2 regions of the Streptomyces sp. WMMB 714 genome follow, and region 1 is predicted to be linked to the other one. Evidence: riboswitches for the same ligand, from Rfam matches in the RefSeq annotation. Region 1 holds a riboswitch; the other holds the start of a gene.
The links. Region 1 has a riboswitch for S-adenosylmethionine ahead of H181DRAFT_RS10605 (aminotransferase class V-fold PLP-dependent enzyme). Riboswitches for the same ligand answer to the same signal wherever they lie in the genome.
Positions count from the first base shown of each region.

Region 2: it holds a riboswitch for S-adenosylmethionine, as region 1 does, so the genes downstream of both, thrC (threonine synthase) here and H181DRAFT_RS10605 (aminotransferase class V-fold PLP-dependent enzyme) in region 1, are expected to answer to the same signal.

Region 1 covers NZ_FMHJ01000005.1:99,496-111,031, reverse strand. Annotated here, with positions in the region: gene H181DRAFT_RS10640 (C40 family peptidase) at 1-762, opposite strand, end outside; gene H181DRAFT_RS10635 (amidase) at 1,145-2,602, opposite strand; gene H181DRAFT_RS10630 (TetR/AcrR family transcriptional regulator) at 2,696-3,286, shown strand; gene H181DRAFT_RS10625 (NYN domain-containing protein) at 3,430-4,731, opposite strand; gene H181DRAFT_RS10620 (hypothetical protein) at 4,909-5,148, opposite strand; gene H181DRAFT_RS10615 (rhomboid family intramembrane serine protease) at 5,319-6,011, shown strand; gene H181DRAFT_RS10610 (Lrp/AsnC family transcriptional regulator) at 6,008-6,289, shown strand; gene H181DRAFT_RS10605 (aminotransferase class V-fold PLP-dependent enzyme) at 6,297-7,748, opposite strand; SAM riboswitch class IV at 7,969-8,089, opposite strand; gene trpD (anthranilate phosphoribosyltransferase) at 8,232-9,326, opposite strand; gene H181DRAFT_RS10595 (cytochrome bc1 complex cytochrome b subunit) at 9,640-11,274, opposite strand; gene H181DRAFT_RS10590 (cytochrome bc1 complex Rieske iron-sulfur subunit) at 11,271-11,536, opposite strand, start outside.
Region 2 covers NZ_FMHJ01000013.1:91,355-102,890, forward strand. Annotated here, with positions in the region: gene groL (chaperonin GroEL) at 40-1,668, opposite strand; gene H181DRAFT_RS22215 (cold-shock protein) at 2,027-2,230, opposite strand; gene H181DRAFT_RS22220 (MoaD/ThiS family protein) at 2,706-2,984, opposite strand; gene thrC (threonine synthase) at 2,981-4,285, opposite strand; SAM riboswitch class I at 4,305-4,464, opposite strand; gene H181DRAFT_RS22230 (glucosyl-3-phosphoglycerate synthase) at 4,630-5,601, shown strand; gene H181DRAFT_RS22235 (alpha,alpha-trehalose-phosphate synthase (UDP-forming)) at 5,687-7,192, shown strand; gene otsB (trehalose-phosphatase) at 7,189-8,061, opposite strand; gene H181DRAFT_RS22245 (DUF3263 domain-containing protein) at 8,173-8,517, opposite strand; gene H181DRAFT_RS22250 (extracellular solute-binding protein) at 8,568-9,848, opposite strand; gene H181DRAFT_RS22255 (ROK family protein) at 10,161-11,141, shown strand; gene nagA (N-acetylglucosamine-6-phosphate deacetylase) at 11,138-11,536, shown strand, end outside.

The DNA of each region.
Region 1 (11,536 bases):
GCTCGGGCCGGTGGCGCCCCACACGTACGGCGCGCCGATCTTGCTCTTGGCCGCGGAGAGCGCGGCGGCGGCGCGCTGCGAGGCGGAGGCGTCGCTGCCGAGGTCGACGCGCGAGCTGGCCGCGCGGTCGGCGCGCGCCTGCTGCGCGGCGAGGCGCGCACGCTCGTCCGCCGTGAGGGTGTTGAGGAGCTTGCGCGCCTCGGAGAGCTTGTCCTGGATCTTCTTCTTCTTCTCGCCGAGCTCCTTGCGGGTGTCGGCGAGGTCCTCGAGCTTGTCCGAGGCTTCCTTGCGCTGCTGCGCCAGGTCGCGCTGCTTGCCCTGGATCTTCTTCAGCGCCTCGGCCTGCTTGGTGCTCAACTGGTCGAGCGTGGAGGCCTTGTCGAGGTAGCTGTCCGGGTCGGAGGAGAGGAAGAGCTGCACGGACGGGTCCACGCCGCCGGTGCGGTACTGCGCGGTGGCCATCGAACCGAGGCCGTTGCGCATGTCGTTGAGGTCGTCCTGACCGCGCGCCACGCTGTCCTGCAGGTTGTCGACCTGCTCTTCCAGCTTCTTCTGCTTCTCCTTGGCGCCGTTGTACTTCTCCGTCGCGCCTTCGGCGTCCTCGTAGAGCTTGTCGACCTTCTCCTTGACCTCCTTCTCGGAGGCCTTGGGTTCGGCTTGCGCCGCCTGCGTGGTGAGGGCGACGGCCGCTGCGGCGGTCGCAGTGAGCACGGACACGCGACGAGTGCGGCGGGGCTGCTTGGGACGACGGTGGGACGCCACTGGGGCGAGCTCCTTCTTCCTCAGCCGCCTGCCGGACTGACACTCCGGCCCCACCTCGCCGGGCGGCTCGGTGGAGAGAGGCGGTCCTCCGCTGCCGCCCCGGATGGACGTCAACCTCGCGGAGGTTCGGGGCCAGACATTAGCCACGGGTAATCGTCGGATCAAATCACTCTGAGAAAAAACCCGTCACACAACCGGATTCTTTACTCAGCTCGCACAGCGAGCGATGGGGGTGTCACGCAGTGGTGCTAACAGACTCCCGCCACCCCGGTGTTGACCTTCACTCGCTGTTCACGGGTGTGCGGCAGCCCCACGCATCCCGCCGGTCCCACCCCCTTCGCCCGCCTGCCGGGGGCCCCTTCCCCCACTCCGGATGTGACCTTCAACTCGTTGCCTCCGCACCGCTGCTGGAACTCCTGCGGGGACGGGGGTCGAGGGGCGTCAGCACCCCCAGCCGTGCCTCGACGGCGGCCGCCGCGTCGAGGCACGTGTCCTCCCGGTACGGGCGGCCGATCACCTGTACTCCCGTGGGGAGTTCACCGGCGAGCCCGGTGGGGACCGCCACGGCGGGGAGGCCGGCGAAGCTGGTGGCCGTGCACAAGCGCATCGCGGAGGTGACGAGTTGGTGCCCCGCCTCGTCGCGGGACTCCAGGCCGGGCTCGACCGGCGGCTCGGTGAAGACCGGGCCCAGGACGAGGGGGTAGCGGTCCAGGAAGTACGCCCACGAACGCCGGATGCTCAGCCGCAGGCCCACGAGACGCATGTACTCCTCGAGTCCGGCCGGCGCGGTGCGCCCCATGCTCATCTCGATGTAGCGGCGGCCGCCCTCCCCGAGCAGCGGCGCGACAGCCGCCCACGACTGCGCGAACTCCGTCATCAGCCAGCTCCCGTACGCCTCGACGGTCTCCGCCAGCCTCGGCACGTCCTCGACCCTCTCGACCGCGTAACCGGCGTCCGCCAGCGCGGCCTCGGCGCGCCCGACCGCCCGCCGCACCTCGGGGTGGACGCCCAGGCCGCCCGGGTCGGCGACGACCGCCACGCGCACCGGCCCGTCGAGGGGTTCGCCCCGCACCGGGACGGGCACCGCACGCGGATCGGAGACGTCGGCGCCCGCCAGCACCTCGAAGGCCAGCCGCAGATCCGCGACGGTGCGCGCCAACGGGCCGTCGACGACGATCTGCTGGGCACCGGGAGGCGGATCGTCCGGGCCCATCCGGTGATCCGCGGCGAACCGGCCCTGCGTCGGCTTCAGACCGGCGACACCGCAGAAGGAGGCCGGGACGCGTACGGATCCGCCCGCGTCGTTGCCGAGCCCCAGCCCGGCCATGCCGCAGGCCACCGCGGCTCCGTCGCCGCCGCTGGAGCCGCCGGGGGTGCGGGCCGGGTCCCACGGGTTGAGCGTCTCCCCGAAGAGCTCGCTGCGGGGATGCATGCCCGCCAGCGTGAGCGTCGGCATGTTGCTGTGCCCGATCGGGATTGCCCCCGCGGCCCGCAGGCGCGCCACGGGCGGCGCGTCGCGCTCCGCCACGAGGTTCCGCAACCGGACGGCCCCGTGCGTGGTGGGCACGCCGCCGACGGCGATGCTCTCCTTCACGGTGAAGCACACCCCGGCGAGCGGACCCGGGTCGCCGCCCCGCGCACACCGGCGGTCCACTTCCGCCGCGTCCCTGCGGGCGCTCTCCGCCAGCAGCCGGGTGATCGCGTTCACCGCGGGGCCGGTCCGGGCGATGCGCGCCAGATGGCTCTCGACGATCTCCGCGGCCGGGACCTCGCCGTCCCGCACGGCTGCCGCCTGACGCTCCGCCGGCTGCGCCCACCAGCCGTCCGTGGCCTCGTCCATGGAGTCCTCCCACTCGTTCCGATGCGCTCGCATCGGAACGGTACTCTCGAAGTGATACGAGCGCATCGGAATAACAGCGGAGGAGCGGAAGCCGTGCCGAGGCAGGTCGACCACGAACGCAGGCGCTCCCGGATCGCGGAAGCGGTGTGCCTGCTCGCCGACGAGAACGGGCTGGAGGGCGTCACGCTCCGGGACGTGGCCGCCCGTGCCGGGGTCTCCATGGGAGCCGTCCAGCGCTGCTTCGCCACGAAGGAGCAGATGCTCGTCTTCGCCGTACGGCACGTCGGTGCGCGCGTCCGGGCCCGAAGCGACGTGCGGCTCGCGAGCAGCCCTGCGCAGTCGGTCAGGTCCGCTCTCGGCCACGCCCTCTCCGAGATGTCGCTGCTGCGGGAGGAGAACCGCGGAGAGGCACGCGTCTGGCTCGCGTTCGTCGCGAAGGCCGCGGTGAGCCCCCCGCTCGCCGCCGAACTGCGGTCCGGCTACGCGCAGTTCCACGAAACGGTGGCGGCTCTGCTGCGGGAGGCCACAGGAACGGCGGACCCGCACGTCCAGGCCCGCACACTGCTGGCGCTCGCCGACGGCCTCACCACGCACGTGCTCGTCGGCCACCTCAGCGAGGAAGCCGCGCGGGAAGCGCTCGACGCCCACCTGCGGAGCCTGTGGGACGACGCACCCGGCGGGTGAACGGCCCGCTGCACGGCGCCGGGTTCACGGCGAAAGCCCCAAGAAACAGTTCGACAGCGCCGGGAACGGGCCGCCGGCGGCTGCTCACCGCGACGCGAGTACGAGAGCACGCCCGCCCGGCCGCCGGCCTGCCCGGCGGGCCGTCACGTACGCCCGAGGCGCCGCAGCAGAAGCGCCGACGCCACGGGCCGGGCGCCCGCCGCCGCGCTGTCGTCCGCCACCTCGCGGTCGGAGGAGACGACCACCACCGGACGGCCCGGCGGCTCCGCCCGCACGAGCTGGCGGATCAGCTCGTCCGCGATCTGCCCCGGCTTGCTGAACAGCACGCGCACGCCCCGCGGCGGCGCGAGCAGCACGGGCGCGGCCAGTTCGGCCCCGTCGAAGACGCAGGTGACCTCGGCACCGGACTGCGCGGCGAGCCCGGCGAGCCCGCCGAGGAGGCGCAGCCGCTGCTTGTCCAGCGGCATCGTCGGATAACCGGTCTTGGTGACGTTGTAGCCGTCGACGACCAGATGCGCCTGCGGAAGGGAGAGGAGCTGGTCGAGGAGTTCGGGGTCCGTCTCGGAGAGCGCGCGCGCTGCGATGTCACGCGGCGTCATGCGGCCGGGCTCGACCGCGTCGACGGTCTCGGCCGGGCGGCTCTCCGTCGGCGGCAGCGCCAGCTCGCGACGCAGGCCCTGCGCGGCGTCCAGGACCGTGTCCAGCAGCAGACGGACCCGCATGTCCTCGACGCTGCGCCCTTCACGCGCGGCCCGGCGCCCCGCCTCCAGCGCCGCCTCGGTCTCGGCGAGCCGTGTGCGCAGCCGCCGGCTCTCGCTGTCCGCGGCCGTCTTCTCCGCGGCGGCGGCCGAGCGCAGCTCGTCCAGTTCCGCCCGCAGCTTCCGCGCGGCGGCCTCGCCGCGCTTCACGTCGCTCTGCGCGCTGCGCAGCTTCCGCTGCGTGGCCTCCAACTCCCGGCGCAGCGACTCGAGTTCACTGCGTCCGCGTTCCGCCTCCGTACGGGCGGCGGCGCGGGCGCCGGACAGTTCGCGCCGGAGCCGGACGAGTTCGCGCTGAGCCTCCTCCCCCGCCTGCTCGGCCTGCGCGCGCTGAGCCTCCTCGCCCGCCGCGGCGACGAGCTTCGGCCAGTCCGCCGGGCGCAGCACGTACGCCACCGCCGCCACGTCGACCGGGTCGGCGGCGGGCGGCGGGGTCGCCGAGGAGAGCGCCTCGGTCAGGTCGGGGAAGCGCTCGCGCAGCTGCTCGGCGATCCGCTCGCGGAAGACCGCGTCCTTCTCCAGGGACGTGGCCATCGCGTTGGCGGCGAACTTCGTGCGGCGCTGGGGGGTGAAGCGGGCGTACTGGCGCAGCGGCACGGGCAGCTCGCTGACCGTCAGCCCGCCGAGAGCGTCCCCGGTGAGGGCCACCACGCGGCGGCGCACCCTGTCGGGAAGCGGACGGTCCATGATCTCGCCGGCACCGGAGGCCCCACCGGCCTCCTCACCCGTACCGGCATCCGTACCGGTGCGGGCATCCGCACCGGGCCCGGCATTCTCGTGCGGCTCCGGCGCGGCATCCGACGTCGACGGCTCACGCTCCCCGCCGCCGCCCGTCGCTTCCACCACCGTCACACCTGCCGTTTCTCAGACCTCTGCGCCCGGCCGGTCGACGAGCTCGACCTGGTCGGCGGTGTCGCACCACCGGCAGCGCACGGACTCGATGCTCTCACTGAGCACCTCCTGCTCCTCGACCCTGGACTCACCGGCCAGATCCAGATGGACGTACTCCACGACCCTGCTCGAACGGGTCACGTCGAAGCGCGTCAGGTTGCCGCACAGCGTGCAGCGCCACCGGGTGCCTGCGGTGGGCACGGGGACCGCCATTGCCTCGACCTCATTCCTTCGAGCGTTCACGGGCTTCGGTGCGGTGCGTGTACGCCTGCGTGCGGTAACCCGACGGAAGCGCGGCAGTGCTTGCCGTAACCCTAAGACCTGCCGCCCGTCCCCGTGTGTCGAGGAGTCTGCCCGGTGACCGAGCCATCATGATCCGCCTCATGCCGAAGCGCCCCGTGCTGACCTGTACGCTCATCGCCCTCTGCTGCCTGGTCTTCCTCATCAGCCCGGCCTCCGGCTTCCTGCCCGTACACGGCACCGGTGCTTCGCTGCACCGCGCTCAGGCCGAGTGGTTCCAGCAGTGGGGTGTACTGCCCCGCACCCTGTGGGACAGGGCGGCTCTCCGTCCGCTGCTCACCCCTCTCACCGCGCTCTTCCTGCACGCGGACTGGCTGCACCTGCTCGGCAACGTGCTCTTCCTGTACGTCTTCGGCGGCCCGGTCGAGATGCGGATGGGCCCCGTCCGTTTCGCCCTGTGCTACCTGACCGTCGGCTACATCGCCATGCTCTGCTACGCGGCGGCCCACCACCACTCGGGCCAGACGCTCGTCGGGGCGTCCGGTGCCGTCTCGGGGATGCTCGGCGCCTTCCTCTACCTCTATCCGAAGGCGCGGGTGACCAGCCTCTTCCCCTTCCTCCTCTTCCTGCCGCTGCGCTTCCCCGCCTGGCTGGTGCTGGTCTTCTGGCTGACGCTGCAGTGGATCGCCACACGGCAGGACGGCGACGGGCCGGGCGTCGCCTACCTCGCCCACGTCGTCGGGTTCACGCTGGGCTTCCTCTACGCCTGGCTGCGATTCCGTACGGCTACAGTGGGCACGCCCGCCCCGGCGACCCAGGGAGAGTCCCCACCGTGATCACCTCGATCGTGCTCATCAAGACCAGCACCGACCGCATCCCCGAGATCGCCGAACAGATCGCGGCGCTGGAGAGCGTCAGCGAGGTCTACTCGGTCACCGGTGCCCACGATCTGATCGCGCTCGTGCGCGTGGCGCAGCACGACGACCTCGCGGACATCATCCCCGGCAAGATCAGCAAGGTGCCCGGGGTGCGGTCGACGGAGACCCACATCGCCTTCCGCACCTACTCGCAGCACGACCTGGAGTCGGCGTTCGCGATCGGGCTCGACTCCTGAGCGGTCGTCAGAAGACCGTCACCCTTCCGGACTCCGGGCGGGGCCGTGCCGTACGTCCGGCGATCCCGCCCCGCGCCGCGCCCCCGCCACCGGCGGCAGCTCCGCCGGCCGCTTCCTCCGCCTCCGGGCGCTCCTCCGGTACGCAGCGCCCGTCCACGGTGCGGTAGTTCCAGCGCGCCCCGTTGCGCACGAGCTCGCGTACCGCCCGTACGAACCGTTCGACGTGCTCGTCCGGCGTGCCCGCGCCGAAGCTGACCCGTACCGCGTCGAGGTCGCCTCCGCCGCCCGTGACGCCTGCTCCGCACCCGCCGCGCTGCTCGCTTCCGGCGCCCCGCAACGTCCGGACGAGGGGGTGCGCGCAGAAGAGGCCGTCGCGCACGCCGATGCCGTACTCCGCGGAGAGCGCGGCGGCGAAGTGCGAGCTGTTCCAGCCCTCCACCACGAACGACACCACGCCCACCCGGCTTTCGGCGGCCTCGCCCGGCGAACCGGCGCCGAACAGCGAGAGCACCTCCACCTCGGGGACCTCGGCCAGCGCGGTCAGCAGCCTCGCGGTCAGGGTGCGCTCGCGGGCGACCAGCCGGCCGAAGCCGGCCTCGTCCAGCGCCCTGCAGGCGGCGGCGACGGCGTAGGCGCCGATGACGTTCGGGGAGCCCGCCTCGTGCCGGGCGGGACCGGCCTGCCACTCCACCTCCACGGCGCCGCCCGGTTCCCGTACGACGCTCCGGCTGGCGCCCCCGCCTGCCAGGTACGGCTCCGCCGCGTCCAGCCAGTCGGAGCGGCCCGCGAGCACGCCCGCGCCGAACGGCGCGTACAGCTTGTGCCCGGAGAACGCGACCCAGTCGACGTCCAGTTCGCCGATGTCGACGGGGTGGTGCGGGGCGAGCTGCGCGGCGTCCAGCACGATGCGTGCGCCGTGCCGGTGCGCGGCGTCGGCGAGCTGCCTCACCGGCCAGATCTCGCCGGTGACGTTCGAGGCCCCCGTCACGCACACCAGCTTCGGGCCCGCGGGTTCGGCGTGCAGCCGCTCCTCCAGCGCCGCGACGGCCTGTTCCGGCGAACGGGGCGCGTCGAGCCACGTCGTGGACAGCCCCCTCCAGGGCAGCAGGGCCGCGTGGTGCTCGCTCTCGAAGACGTACACGCGGGTGCCCTCGGGCACGGCGGACGCCAGCAGGTTCAGCGAATCCGTCGTGGACCGGGTGAAGAGGACCCGGTCGCCCTCCCGGCAGCCCAGGAAACGCGCGACCGTCGCCCTGCTCTCCTCGAAGAGCGCCGTGGAGTGCTGCGACAGATAGCCGGCGCCCCGGTGCACGCTGCCGTAGTACGGGGCGTACGAGGCCACTTCGTCCCAGACCCGCTGCAGGACGGGGGCGCTCGCCGCGTAGTCCAGCGCGGCGTACGTCGTCTCGCCGCCCGTGACGAGCGGGACGCGCACGTCCAGGCCGAGCACGGGCAGCACCGGACACTCAGGGCTCCCGGCCGGTACGCCGGCCCGGGCCTGACGGGCATCGGCGCCCGCGGGAACCGCGGGAACCGCGGGAACCGCGGGAACCGAAGACACAGCCGAGGAGCGGAACGCGGGTGCAGGGGCTGCGGATGTGACGTGCTGACTCACGGAGGACTCCCTCAAGACCAGGGATCCCTGGCCGGGGGCCTGCCCGCCGCGGGCGGGACAGAGGGATCCGTGCTTGCCGCACGGCCTTGCTGCCATGCGGCCCGGTCATCACCCGGGGCACCCCACCACGGAAAGGAGGGTTGCCGGACAGCGGGCCGGGGCCTTGATCGCTGTCACTCGTGACCTGCGCGGGAGTATGGCACACGGCTGCCGCGACGGCGCCCGGGCGTCCGCATCGCGGACAGCACACGGAACGGGCGCCGCCGCCCTGCCCCGGAGAGCGGAAGCCCCCGCCCTGCCCGGTTGCCGGACGGCGGTGCCGCGCCGTCACATGTGGCTCGCGGCCACCCAGCGCTCCAGCGACGCCCTGGCCGCACCGCTGTCCACGGACTCGGCCGCCCGGGCCATCGCCGCGCGGATCTGATCGGCCAGCGGTGCGTCGCCCGGTTCGAGGGCGACGAGGGCCGCGGCGGAGTTCAGCAGCACCGCGTCGCGCACGGGGCCCCTCTCACCGTCGAGCACCCGCCTCGCCACGTCCGCGTTGTACGCGGCGTCCGCTCCGCGCAGGGCCTCCACCGGCACGATGTCGATGCCCACGTCACGCGGGTCGAACGACTGTTGACGCACCTCGCCGTCGCGTACGACCCACACGGTGGACGTGGCCGTGGTCGTCAGCTCGTCCAGCCCGTCGTCCCCGCGGAAGACGAGCGCGGAAGAACCGCGTGCGGCGAGCACGCCCGCCATGATGGGAGCCATCCGGGCGTTCGCCACACCTGTCGCCTGCGCCTGTACGCGTGCGGGGTTCGTCAGCGGGCCGAGGAAGTTGAACGAGGTGGGGATGCCCAACTCACCGCGGGCGTTGGCCACATGGCGCAGCGACGGGTGGAACTTCACGGCGAAGCAGAAGGTGATGCCCGCCTCCGAGGCCACCTCGGCGACACGCTGCGGAGTCAACTCCAGATTGACGCCCAGCTTCTCCAGAACGTCCGTCGCGCCGCTGGCGCTGGAGGCCGCGCGGTTGCCGTGCTTGACGACCTTCGCGCCGCAGCCCGCGACCACGATGGCGGACATCGTCGAGATGTTCACCGTCTTCGCGCGGTCGCCGCCGGTACCGACGATGTCGACCGTGGGCCCGGGGACCTCGATCACGTTGGCATGCGCGTACATGGCCCGTACGAGACCGGTGATCTCGTCGACCGTCTCGCCCTTCGCCCGCAGCGCCACCGCGAAACCGGCGATCTGCGCGTCGCTTGCCTCCCCCCGCATGATGCGGTCCATCGCCCAGGCGGTGGCGTCGGCGCCCAGGTCCTCCCCGGCGAGCAGCGAGGTCAGTACGTCCGGCCAGGTGTGGGAACCCCCGGGGGCAGCTCCCAGGCCGGAGGCGCTGGGGGCGGGAGAGCCGGCAGACGGAACGGCACTCATGATCCCTCCTGAGGTCCTGCAACGCGGAGAACGGACGTCCACCCCGGTGCCGGAGGCTCACGCAGGCAGCGAACGCGACCGGGCACGAACCACGAGGCACGGCGGGGGACTCGGCCGGGCGGCTCCGCTGTGCGTGCATCCCGGCCGACCCCACCCTAGCCGCCTGACGCCCCGACCAGGACATCACCCGGATCGGGCCGCGACCCATCAGGCCGGCCGTACGCCTTCCGCACGCCCGAGGGGCCGGGCTCCCCTCTGGGAAGCCCGGCCCCTCGTGTGCGACGCTGCGCTGCCCGCTCGGAGCAGCGGTACCTCAGTGGTGGCCGTGGCCGCTGGTGATCTCCCGGTACTCCTCGGCGGTCGGCTTCGGGATCTGAGCCTGCTCGCCGTAGTAGCCCTTCGAGAACCGGGCGCGCAGCTTCTGGGCGCGGCCCACCTTGCGCTGGACGCCGTTCTCGTCGGTCTCCGGGCCGATCTCGTACGGCTTGTGCTGCTCGTGCGCCGTGAGCGTGTGCAGCTGCTCCTGGGAGAGCTGCTCGTGCACCTCGACGAACTCGCCGTGCGGGAGCCGCTTGATGATGCCGGACTCGCGTCCGTGCAGCACCTTCTCCTTGTCCCTTCGCTGCAGCCCCAGGCAGATCCGCCGGGTGACGAAGAAGACCACGACCGGCACCACGAAGAAGGCGATGCGCACGAACCAGGTGATGGCGTTGATCGACAGGTCGAAGTGCGTCGCCACCAGGTCGTTGCCGCCGCCGATCAGCATGACGGTGTACCAGGCGATCCAGGCGCATCCGAAGGCCGTACGGGTCGGGGCGTTCCGCGGCCGGTCCGCGATGTGGTGCTCCCGCTTGTCGCCCGTCACCCAGGACTCGATGAACGGGTAGACGGCGATCGCGGCGAGCACGAGCGGGAAGACCATCAGCGGGATGAAGACGCCCAGTACGAGCGTGTGGTCCCACAGATGGATCTCCCAGCCGGGCATGACGCGGATCAGCCCCTCGGAGAAGCCCATGTACCAGTCGGGCTGCGCGTTGGTCGACACCTGGTCCGGACGGTACGGGCCGAGCACCCAGATCGGGTTGACGGTGAACGTCGCCGCGATGACGGAGATGACGCCGAAGACGAGGAAGAAGAAGCCTCCCGCCTTGGCCATGTAGACCGGCAGCAGCGGCATTCCGACGACGTTCTTGTTCGTACGGCCGGGGCCCGCGAACTGCGTGTGCTTGTGGTAGAAGACCAGGATCAGGTGGGCCACCAGCAGGCCCAGCATGATCCCCGGCAGCAGCAGCACGTGGACGGAGAAGAACCGCGCGACGAAGTCGTGCCCGGGGAACTCGCCGCCGAAGAGGAACATCGACAGGTACGTGCCGACGATCGGCACGGACAGGACCGCGCCCTCCATGAACCGCACGCCGGTGCCCGAGAGCAGGTCGTCCGGCAGGGAGTAGCCGGTGAAGCCGGTGAACATGCCCAGCACGAACAGCAGGAAGCCGAACAGCCAGTTGATCTCACGCGGCTTGCGGAAAGCGCCGGTGAAGAAGACGCGCATCATGTGGACGAACATCGCGCCGAGGAAGATCAGCGCCGCCCAGTGGTGGATCTGCCTCACCAGCAGACCGCCGCGCACGTCGAAGCTGATGTCCAGCGTGGAGGCGAACGCCTCCGACATCAGCACGCCCTGCATCGGCACGTAACTGCCGTGGTACTCCACCTCGTTCATCGACGGGTGGAAGAACAGCGTCAGGTACACGCCCGTGAGGATGATGATGATGAAGCTGTAGAGCGCGACCTCACCCAGCATGAAGGACCAGTGGTCCGGGAAGATCTTGCGCATGTTGGCCTTGGCGAGGCTGTAGATGCCCAGCCGGCCGTCCGCCCAGTCGGCGACCCGTTCACCAGCGGGTGCCTGCTTCTTCGTGGCGGTGCTCTCGCTTGTAGTACTCATGCTCGACGCTCCCAGTAGGCGGGGCCCACGGGTTCTTCGAAGTCGCCCTGAGCTTCGAGGAATCCATCGTTGTTGACGCTGATCTTGAGCTGCGGCAGCGCGTGGCCGGCCGGACCGAAGATCACTCGCGCACCGTCCGACAGGTCGAAGGTCGACTGGTGGCACGGGCAGAGCACGTGGTGCGTCTGCTGCTCGTACAGGCTGACAGGGCAGCCGACGTGCGTACAGATCTTGGAGTAGGCCACGATCCCCTCGTGGGACC
Region 2 (11,536 bases), on a different contig from region 1:
GCCCGGCTGGTGCGGGCGGGACTGCTGACCGCTGCGCGATCAGAAGTCCATGCCACCGCCCATGCCACCGGTCGGGTCGGCCGCACCCGCGGCCGCCTTCTCCGGCTTGTCGGCGATGACGGCCTCCGTCGTCAGGAAGAGCGCCGCGATGGAGGCGGCGTTCTGCAGCGCGGAGCGCGTGACCTTGGCCGGGTCGTTGATGCCCTCGGCCAGCATGTCGACGTACTCGCCGGTCGCGGCGTTGAGGCCGTGACCCTTCTTCAGGTTCCGCACCTTCTCCGTCACGACGCCGCCCTCGAGACCGGCGTTGATCGCGATCTGCTTGAGCGGAGCCTCCAGCGCGTACTTGACGGCCTGTGCACCGGTCGCCTCGTCGCCCTCCAGCTCCAGCTTCTCGAAGACGCTGGAAGCCTGGAGCAGAGCCACGCCACCACCGGCGACGATGCCCTCCTCGACGGCTGCCTTGGCGTTGCGCACCGCGTCCTCGATGCGGTGCTTGCGCTCCTTGAGCTCCACCTCGGTGGCGGCACCGGCCTTGATGACGGCGACGCCGCCGGCCAGCTTGGCCAGACGCTCCTGGAGCTTCTCGCGGTCGTAGTCCGAGTCGGAGTTGTCGATCTCCGCACGGATCTGCGCGACGCGGCCGGCGACCTGCTCGCTGTCACCCGCGCCGTCGACGATGGTCGTCTCGTCCTTGGTGATGACGACCTTGCGGGCGCGGCCCAGCAGGTCCAGCCCGGCGTTCTCCAGCTTGAGGCCGACCTCTTCGGAGATGACCGTGCCGCCGGTGAGGATGGCGATGTCGCCCAGCATGGCCTTGCGGCGGTCGCCGAAGCCCGGGGCCTTCACGGCCACGGACTTGAAGGTGCCGCGGATCTTGTTGACGACCAGCGTGGACAGGGCCTCGCCCTCGACGTCCTCGGCGATGATCAGCAGCGGCTTGCCGGACTGCATGACCTTCTCCAGCAGCGGCAGCAGGTCCTTCACGCTGCCGATCTTGGAGTTGACGATGAGGATGTAGGGGTCCTCGAGCTCCGCCTCCATGCGCTCCATGTCGGTGGCGAAGTACGCGGAGATGTAGCCCTTGTCGAAGCGCATGCCCTCGGTGAGCTCCAGCTCCAGCCCGAAGGTCTGCGACTCCTCGACGGTGATGACGCCTTCCTTGCCGACCTTGTCCATCGCCTCGGCGATGAGCTCGCCGATCTGGGGGTCGCCGGCGGAGATGGAGGCGGTGGAGGCGATCTGCTCCTTGGTCTCCACGTCCTTGGCCTGCTCCAGCAGGGCGGCGGAGACGGCCTCGGTGGCGCGCTCGATGCCGCGCTTCAGGGCCATCGGGTTGGCGCCCGCGGCGACGTTGCGCAGACCTTCCTTGACGAGCGCCTGGGCCAGGACGGTCGCGGTCGTCGTGCCGTCACCGGCGACGTCGTCCGTCTTCTTCGCGACCTCCTTGACCAGCTCGGCGCCGATCTTCTCGTAGGAGTCCTCGAGCTCGATCTCCTTGGCGATGGAGACACCGTCGTTGGTGATCGTGGGAGCGCCCCACTTCTTCTCCAGCACGACGTTCCGGCCCTTGGGGCCGAGCGTGACCTTGACGGCGTCGGCGAGCTGGTTCATCCCGCGCTCGAGGCCGCGCCGCGCCTCCTCGTCGAACGCGATGATCTTGGCCATGTGAAGTGGTCCCTCCCGGACTGGGGATCCCCCTGCACAACCAGGGGACGGGGCTGTCCGGACCGCGCTGGTGCCCGCGACGGACGGCACGCTCACCGCGTGGTTCCTTGCTCCACGCGGCGGACGAGCCTCACCGACCCGGTCCTTGTCTGTCACTCTCACTCGTAGAGTGCTAACGCAATGATTAGCACTCGACCCCTGCGAGTGCAAGCGCCCTCAGGACATCACGCCGGACGCCGGGGAGCGCCGGACGGCCCCTCCGGAAGCCGAGCCGCAGCACTGTGGACACGCGTAGAGGGGCCGCATCCCGAAACCGGGATGCGGCCCCTCCAGCAACTCTGCGCAGTGTGGCCGGCGCTCAGGCCGTCACGCGGACCATGTCAGCCTGCGGCCCCTTCTGCCCCTGCGAGATCTCGAACTCGACCCGCTGTCCTTCGTCCAGGGTGCGGTAGCCGTCCATCTGGATCGCGCTGTAGTGCACGAACACGTCCGCACCACCGTCGACCGCGATGAAGCCGTATCCCTTCTCCGCGTTGAACCACTTGACGGTGCCCTGAGCCATGCCTAACTCCCCTATTACTGGCCCTTGCACGAGCCCGCACTTCACGAACCCGGGTCAGAACTCGCCCCCGGCCGGCCCCCTCCCCCACGGCGGGAGCACGGGACACACGAGCCAGGACGCGTCGACCGCGGCTGAATGTATCTGCACGGACGCCCTCTGCAACAGGCCATGAAGACGAGAAATCTGGGCAGGGGCCGAGCGGTCGAATGCCCTCAACTCCCGGGAAACCAGGGCAAGAAGGGCCAGGCATAGTGCGCCAACACGACAATTGCCGCCCCGATTTCGCGCACAACTTGTCGCGTTCTCATATGCGTCCGGCACGTACCGGATCACTTGCGGGGCGGGGATTCCCCGCACTCTATCGCGGCCCAAGACGCGGAATCGCCCCCTCCGCTTCGGACTTGTCCTGGAAGGGGGCGATTCGCCGGTGCGGGTCGACGGAAGCGGCAGAGGGCCTTCACCGAGCCCTCACGACTCAGCAGCCGCCCGCCACCGCCGGGATGATCGAAACGCCCGCGCCGTCGGGCGTCGGGGTCTCGAGGCCCTGCTCGAACCGGACATCGTCGTCGTTCACGTACACATTGACGAAACGGCGCAGCTTGCCCGAGTCGTCCAGCACACGGGGGCCGATGCCGGTGTGGTTCTTCTCCAGGTCGGCCAGCACCTCCGAGAGCGTCGAGCCCTCGGCGCTCACCTCCGCCTGACCGCCGGTGTAGGTACGCAGGATGGTCGGAATACGGACGTTGACGCTCATGATGCGAGACCAGCCTCTCGGAAGGAGTCCAGGTTGGGGCGGATGACCGCGGACGGCCCCGTCGTCGGAGCCACCGCGTCCAGTGTCTTCAGTCCGTCGCCCGTGTTGAGGACGACGGTGGTGAGGGACGGGTCGAGCCGGCCCTCCTCGATGAGCTTCCTCGTGACGCCGACCGTCACACCGCCGGCCGTCTCGGCGAAGACGCCCTCCGTCCGCGCCAGCAGTTTGATGGCGTCGACGATCTGCGCGTCGGTGACGTCCTCCACGGCGCCGCCCGTCCTGCGGGCGATGTCCAGCACGTAGGGGCCGTCCGCCGGATTGCCGATGGCGAGCGACTTGGCGATCGTCTCCGGGCGGACGGGGCGCACGACGTCGTGCCCGTCCTTGAAGGCGCGGGAGACCGGGGAGCATCCCTCGGCCTGCGCGCCGAAGATCCTGTACGGCTTGTCCTCGACCAGCCCCAGGGCGACGAGCTCCTTCAGACCCTTGTCGATCTTGGTGAGCTGGGAGCCGGAGGCGATGGGCACGACGAGCTGGTCGGGCAGCTCCCAGCCGAGCTGCTCGCAGATCTCGTAGGCGAGCGTCTTGGAGCCCTCCGCGTAGTACGGGCGGAGGTTGACGTTGACGAAGCCCCAGCCCTCGCCGATCGGATCGCCGATGAGCTCAGAGCAGAAACGGTTCACGTCGTCGTAGGTGCCCTCGATGCCGACGAGGTCGCCGCCGTAGACCGCGGCCATGACGACCTTGCCCTGCTCCAGGTCGTGCGGGATGAACACGCACGAGCGCAGCCCCGCGCGGGCCGCCGCCGCACCGACCGCTCCCGCGAGGTTGCCCGTCGAGGAGCAGGAGAGGGTGGTGAAGCCGAAGGCGCGCGCGGCCTCCACGGCGATGGCGACGACGCGGTCCTTGAAGGAGTGCGTCGGGTTGCCGGAGTCGTCCTTGATGTGGAGGGAGCCGGTCACGCCGAGCTCGCGGGCGAGCCGGTCGGCCTTGACGAGCTTGGTGAAGCCGGGGTTGATGTTCGGCTTCGAGGCGACGTCCGCCGGAACGGGCAGAAGCGGTGCGTAGCGCCAGATGTTGTCGGGCCCGGCCTCGATCTGCTCGCGGAGCCGGGCGGGATCGCCGCCGGGGAAGTCGTATGCGATCTCCAGCGGCCCGAAACACGCCTCGCAGGCGAAGAGCGGACCGAGCGGCAGCCGCTCCCCGCATTCGCGGCAGCTGAGCGCGGCGGCGGGACCGAGCCGGACACCCGCGTCGCCGGGAAGGGGGGTGGACTGCTCGGAAGCAGCTTGAACAGCCATGATTCGGCGAGGCCCTTTCTCCTCATCTTCCCCGTGACGTATCTCGCCACGAGACGGAATTGGCACCTTCCCGAGCCGGGAGCCTCGCACTGGACATCAGCTGTGACGCTGGACGCGAGACCGGCCGGAGGGTTGCCGGGGCTTCAACGGGCCGTTCCCTCTGCCCCTCTGGATGAGCGGTATGAAGTTGTGGACGCCGTGTCGGCGGCCCGCGCAGTACGGCGGCGGGAGCCGGGCGGGACCCGGCATGCGGACGCCGTCCGCGTTGTTCAAGACTGTAGCCGACGGACCCGGCCGTTGAGACAGGCGTCCGAACCGCGAGATGGATCACAGGGAGTGCGTGCGTGCTGGAGGAAGTCGAGCAGTGGCTGAGGCATCGCTCCTGGTCGTGCGGCGAACGCCCGCCGGCGGTGCTGGCGGCCGCCAAACGCGCCACGGGCAGCCGCGTCAGCGTGGTCCTGCCGGCGCTCGACGAGGAGCGGACCGTCGGGGAGATCGTCTCGGTGATCCGCGGCGAGCTGATGGCGCCGGCGCTTCCCGTCCCGCTCGTGGACGAGCTGGTGGTGATGGACTCGGGTTCGTCCGACCGCACCTCGCAGGTGGCCGAAGACGCGGGCGCGAAGGTCGTGCACCGCGACGACGTGCTGCCGCGGCTGCCCGCGCTGCCCGGCAAGGGCGAGGTGCTGTGGCGTTCGCTGCTGGTGACGAGCGGCGACGTCGTCTGCTTCGTCGACGCCGACCTGCGGGACTTCTCCGCCCGCTTCGTCTCCGGCATCGTCGGGCCGCTGCTCACCGACCCGCGGCTCCAGCTCGTCAAGGCGATGTACGACCGCCCGCTGGGCGGCGACCCCTCGGGCGGCGGCCGGGTGACGGAGCTCGTCGCCCGCCCGCTGCTGAACCTCCACTGGCCGCGGCTGGCCGGCTTCGTCCAGCCCCTCGGCGGCGAGTACGCGGCACGGCGCACGCTGCTGGAGGAGCTGCCCTTCCCCGTCGGCTACGGCGTGGAACTCGGGCTGCTCGTCGACGCGTTGCACACCGCCGGGCTCGACGCGCTCGGCCAGGTCGACGTGGGCGTGCGCCACCACAGGCATCAGGACGGGCAGGCGCTGGGGCGGATGGCCGCGGCGATCCACCACACGGCGCAGGCGCGGCTGGCGCGCGGCGGCCGGCCGGCCCGCCCGACGCTCACGCAGTTCGAACGGGTCGGCGGCGGCGGAGGGTTCGGGGGCTTCGCACCGCGCAGCCACGCCGTGGACACCGTGGAGCGTCCGCCGATGCGGGAGATCCCGGAGTACGCGGCCCGGCATGCGGCGTAGGGCGCGGCGTCGGGGCGGGCGCCACGCGCGGCGCATGTCACGTCTGCGTGGATCTGTCCTCGGACGGAACAGCTAAGCTCCGGCCATGGCTGCCGACCGCTCCGCCCAGCAGGGAAACGCCCCGGCCCGCGTCCTCGTCGCCTCCAACCGCGGGCCCGTCTCGTACTCGAAGGCCGAGGACGGCTCGCTGTCCGTCAAGCGGGGCGGCGGAGGGCTCGTGTCGGGGCTGTCCGCGATCAGCGCGGAGAGCACCGGAGGCGACGGCGGCGGAGCGGTCTGGGTGTGCGCCGCGCTGGGCGACGGCGACCGCGAGGCGGCACGCCGCTTCGCGGGCAGGCTGGACCCCGCGGACACCGGCGGCCAGTCCGTGCGCATGCTGGAGATCCCGGCCGGAGACTTCGCCGACGCCTACAACGGGGTCGCCAACTCGGTGCTCTGGTTCGTGAACCACCTGCTGTACCAGACGCCCCTCGAACCGTCCTTCGACACGGAGTTCGAGCGGCAGTGGGCGGCGTACGAGCGCTACAACGGCGCCTTCGCCGACGCGCTCGCGGCGGAGGCCGCCGAGAACGCCGCGGTGATGGTGCAGGACTACCACCTCACGCTCGTCCCCGGCCTGCTGCGCCGCCTCCGTCCGGACCTGCGCATCGGGCACTTCTCGCACACCCCCTGGGCGCCGCCGGACTACTACCGGATGCTGCCCGACGCCGTCGGCGGCGAGGTGCTGCGCGGCATCCTCGGCGCGGACCGCGCCGCGTTCCTGACCCGGCGCTGGGCGGCAGCCTTCGCCGACTGCTGCGAGCGGCTGCTCGGCGCGGACGTCCGGACGGACGAGCCCACCGGCGAGCTCCTCGTCACGCTGGAGGGCCGCACGACCCGGCTCGGGGTGCACGGCCTCGGCGCGGACGCCGGGTTCCTGCGGGAGCGCGCCAACCGCGAGGACGTCTACGACCGGATCGCGGCGCTGCGCGAGGAGATCGGCAGCGGACCGGACGGGAAACCGCGGCGGGCGCTCGTACGCGTCGACCGCACCGAGCTGTCCAAGAACATCGTGCGCGGACTGCACGCCTACCGCCGCCTCCTCGACGACCACCCCGAGTGGCGCGAACGAGTCGTGCACCTCGCACTCGCCTACCCGTCCCGGCAGGACCTGGCCGTCTACCGCGACTACATGGACGAGGTGTCCCGCGTCGCCGACGAGATCAACTCGGCGTACGGAACGGACGGCTGGACGCCCGTCGTGCTGTTCCTCAAGGACGACTTCGCGCGTTCCCTCGCCGCCTACCGGCTGGCCGACGTGGCGCTGGTCAACCCCATCCGGGACGGCATGAACCTCGTGGCCAAGGAGGTGCCCGTCGTCTCCGACGAGGGCTGCGCGCTCGTGCTCTCGCGGGAGGCCGGAGCGTACGAGGAGATGGGCGGGGACGCCCTGGTGGTCAACCCGTACGACATCGCGGACACCGCACGCGCCCTGCACGAGGGCCTCACGATGGATCCCGCCGAGCGCACGGAGCGCACCCGGCGGCTCGCCTCGGCGGCCACGGCGCTGCCGCCGGACCGCTGGTTCCTCGACCAACTGCACGCGCTTTAGGGCGCGTCGGGGCCCGCCGCACCGTCGGCAAGAGACGCCGCCAGCGACTCCAGGAGCCGGACCACGCCGGACGGGCCGTCGACGACGACGTCCGCCCGGTCGGCGACCTCCGGAACGCTCTCGCCCGTCTCACCGCCGCCGCTGCACACCAGCAGGCCGGGCACGCCCTCGCCGCGCAGCTTCTCCACGGCGGCGAACGCGGCGAGGTCCCCCAGGTCGTCGCCGCCGTACAGCACCGCGCCGCCGCCGGCCTCGCGCACGTACGCCTCCAGCGCCGCGCCCTTGTCGGCTCCCGGGGCACGCAACTCCAGGACCATGCGGCCGGGTTCGACGAGCAGTCCGTGCCGCTCGGCCAGCGCCCGCAGCGGGCCGCTCAGGAGGGCGAACGCGGCGGCGGGGTCGTCGGTGCGCCGGGTGTGGACGGCGACCGCCCTGCCCTTGTCCTCGACCGCCGTGCCGGGAGGCGCCCCCGACTCCCGCAGCAGACCGGGCAGTTCGGCCCGTACGGCCGCGACGCCGGGCGGCTGGGGCGCCGCGGTGAGCGAGCCGGTGGCGGCGTCCCAGCGTTCCGCCCCGTACGCGCCGAGGACGGTGAGGTGTTCGAGGCCCTCGACGCCTTCGAGCCCCGCGTAGCGCACGGCGTCCGCCGCCGGGCGCCCCGTGATGACCGCCACCGCGCACAGCCGCGGCGCGAGGCCGGAGAGCACGGGGACGGCGCCGGGATGGGCGCGGGCGTCGCGGGGGTCGGGGACGATGGGCGCCAGCGTGCCGTCGAAGTCGAGAGCGACGACAGCACGCCCGGGGTCGCCCGTGATCGCGTCGAGGCCCTCGCGCCCCGCGGCGGTACGGGGGGTGGGTAGGGCTGCCATAGTGCGAGCCTATCGGCAGCTCAGGGGCACGGCGGCATGGCGCGTGCCTGGTCCCGCCGTGCCGCGTGTGCCGCGTGTGCCGCGTGTGCCGCGTGTGCCGCCGAGGCGGTTCTAGCGGCGCGCGCGTTGCTCCTCGCGTCTGCGGAGGAGGCGGTTGACGGTCACCGGGTCGTGGGCGAGGGCGTTCCGGTCGTCGAGCAGGGCGTTGAGGAGCTGGTAGTAGCGGGTGGGCGACATGTCCAACTGCTCGCGTATCGCGCGCTCTTTGACGCCGGGGCCGCTCCAGCCGCGGCGTTCCAGGGCCAGTACGGCGACGTCGCGCGCCGAGAGGCCGTGCGGCAGAGGGGGCTCGGCGGGCCCACCGGCTTCCGGCCCGCCGGCCGCTCCGTCAGCCGCCGGCTCCCCGGAGGGCCGTTCCTCCGGGGCCGCCGCCGTACCGTCCGCTTCGGCGCTCATCCGTCCAATCTAACTCCCGGCCCGGACACGGCCGTCGGCCGTTCCGGCCGCTAGCGCGCCCGCGTCGCGGAGTCCTCCGCCTCCGCCTTCCGCTGGATGACGCCCAGCACGGCCGCCGGGTCCGTTCCTCGTTCGAGCACGTTCCCCACGGACGTCTTGAGCTCGCGGCTGACCCGGGCCCACGAGACCTTGCCCACGGGGTAGAACTCCGCACCGGGCAGCTGGTCCTGGAACCGGCGCAGCCGCTTGTGCTCGGGCGCCGCCCGCATCCGCTCGTTCGCGGAGGTCGTCACGGGGAGCAGGTCGTACCGGTCGACGAAGGTGTAGTGGTTCCTCTCCTCGAAGACGAACTCCAGGAACCTGCCCGCCTCTTCACGGCGGCCGCCCTGCTTGAAGGCCATGATCCAGTCGGCGACGCCGAGCGTCGTGTCGGCCGGGCCCTCGTCGCCCGGCAGGACCGCGGTGCCGTAGTCCACCCCGCCGGCGGCGGCTTCCTTCATCAGCTTGGGGTGGCCGTTGAGCATCCCGACCCGGCCGCTGGTGAAGGCGTCGAACACGTCCTGCCGGTCGGTGCTCCCCGGGGAGCGGTTGGTCAGCCCCCTGCCGACGAGGTTCTCCCGCATCCACTCGAAGGTCCTGATGTTGGCCGGGGCGTCGATGGTCCAGGCCCCGGCCTTGTCGGTGTAGCCGCCTCCGCCGCCGAGGACCCACATCAGCGCCTCCGCCGGAGCCTCCTCCCGGCCGAGCGGGAGCCCGTACGGGACACGCACCCCGGCGGCCTTCAGCCGCCTGGCCGTGCGCACCAGCTGGCCCCAGTCGCGGGGCGGCTTCGACGGGTCCAGACCGGCCTTGGCGAAGAGCTTCCGGTTGTAGAAGAGGAGCCTGGTGCTGGCGGCGAACGGCAGGCCGTACTGCACCCGCTCCACCTTGCCGGCTTCCGCCAGGCGCGGGAGGAAGTCGGCCTGCACGGGTATGGAGAGCAGCTCGTCGGCGCTGTAGAGCTTTCCGCCGGCGGCGTAGTCGGCGTAGGAGCCGAGCTGGGCGATGTCGGGGGCACGTCCCTCCGCGACCATCGCGGCCACTCTCTTGTCCACGTCCTTCCAGCTGAGGACGGTGACGTCGACGGCGACGCCGGGGTACCTCTGGTTGAACTTGCGGACGAGCGCGTCCCAGTAGCCCTGGGTGCTGTTGCCGCGGCGGGGCTCGCCGTAGTCGGCGGCGACCATCCTGAGGGTGACGCTCTCCGCGCTCGCCCCGGCACCGCATCCGGAGACCGCCAGGCCGCCGCCCGCTCCCGCCGCCGCCATGCCCAGAAAGCTCCGACGCTTCACAGCAACTACCCCTCACAGCAGACGACCCGCTCCGGCAGGGCGCCCCGCCCCGTTCTCCGGCCGGCCGGGCACGCACGGGAGAGGAGTCTTCCGCCCGCACCGCCGAAGGTCTATGCCATTACGGATATCGCTTTCGCAACAGTCGTCCCTTCTTCGGCCTTCTTCACCCTATGCATGACGCTGCGTCACCGGACGCAGTACATATCCGTCCCGTCCACCCGCCCCGGGGGCCCCACGTGCCACCTGCGAAAAACCCGAGAGATATCGCGAGTGGACTAGACCTGTTGGCGTCCGCCGGGCGACACTGACCCCGTGAGCCTCAGCCCCGGGAACCCGCAGTACGTCATCGCCCTCGACGTGGGCGGCACCAGGATCAAGGCGGCCCTCATCGCCCCGGGCGCGGAGACCCGGCCCGGCACGGAGCACGGCCTGCTGTACGAGACCCGGCGCGCCACCGCACGGGAGGGCGGCCCCGACGCCGTGGTCGACGGCATCCTCGACCTCGCCGCCGAGCTGCGCGCCCACGGCGTCCGGCAGTTCGGCACCGGCCCCTCCGCCGCGGGCGTGGCGGTGCCCGGCATCCTCGACGCGTCCACCGGGACCGCCGTCTACGCCGCGAACCTCGGCTGGCGCGACGTACCGCTGCGCGCACTGCTCACGGAACGGCTCGGCGGCATCCCCGTGGCGCTGGGCCACGACGTCCGTACGGGTGGGCTCGCGGAGGGGCGCATCGGGGCCGGGAAGGGGGTCGACCGCTTCTTCTTCATGGCACTGGGCACCGGCATCGCGGGGGCGCTCGGCCTGGAGGGGCGCCTCGAACCCGGCGCCCACGGAAGCGCGGGCGAGATAGGCCATGTGGTGGTGCGTCCCGGCGGACCGGAGTGCGGCTGCGGGCAGCGCGGCTGCCTCGAAGCGCTCGCCTCCGCGGGCGCGGTGGGACGCGCCTGGGCCGCGGCGTGCGGCGATCCGTCGGCCACCGCGGCGGACGCGGCGAGAGCGGTCGAGTCCAATGACGGACGCGCGATCGCCGTGTGGCAGGACGCGGTGGACGCGCTCGCCGCGGGGCTCGTCACCGCCCTCACCCTGCTCGATCCGCGCACGGTGATCCTGGGCGGCGGACTGGCCGAGGCGGGCGACGTCCTCTTCACGCCGCTGCGGGACGCGGTCCGCGCACGCACCACCTTCCAGCACCTACCCACCATCGTCCCGGCGGCCCTCGGGGACGCCGCGGGCTGCCTGGGCGCGGGACTTCTCGCCCAAGACCTACTCTCCGCGGAGGTTTCGAGCCGATGAGCGCCACGAATTCCACTGGTCACCGCCCGGCCGGGCGCACCGTGCTGGCCGGGGCGAGGGTGGTCCGGCCGGACGGCGTCGAGGACGCGGGAACGCTGAGCGTCGAGGGCCGCGCGATCGCGGCGAACGTCCCCGGCGAGGCGCCCACGCACCGTCTGGCGGGCCACTGGATCGTGCCCGGCTTCGTGGACATGCACGTGCACGGCGGCGGCGGCGCCTCCTTCTCCGCGGGCACCGTGGAGCAGGCCTTCACCGTCATCGACACGCACCGCCGGCACGGCACCACGACGATGGTCGCCTCCACCGTGACGGGCGAACTCGGCGATCTGGCTCACCAGGCGGGCGTCCTCAGCGAGTTGACGGAACAGGGCGATCTGGCGGGCGTGCACTTCGAG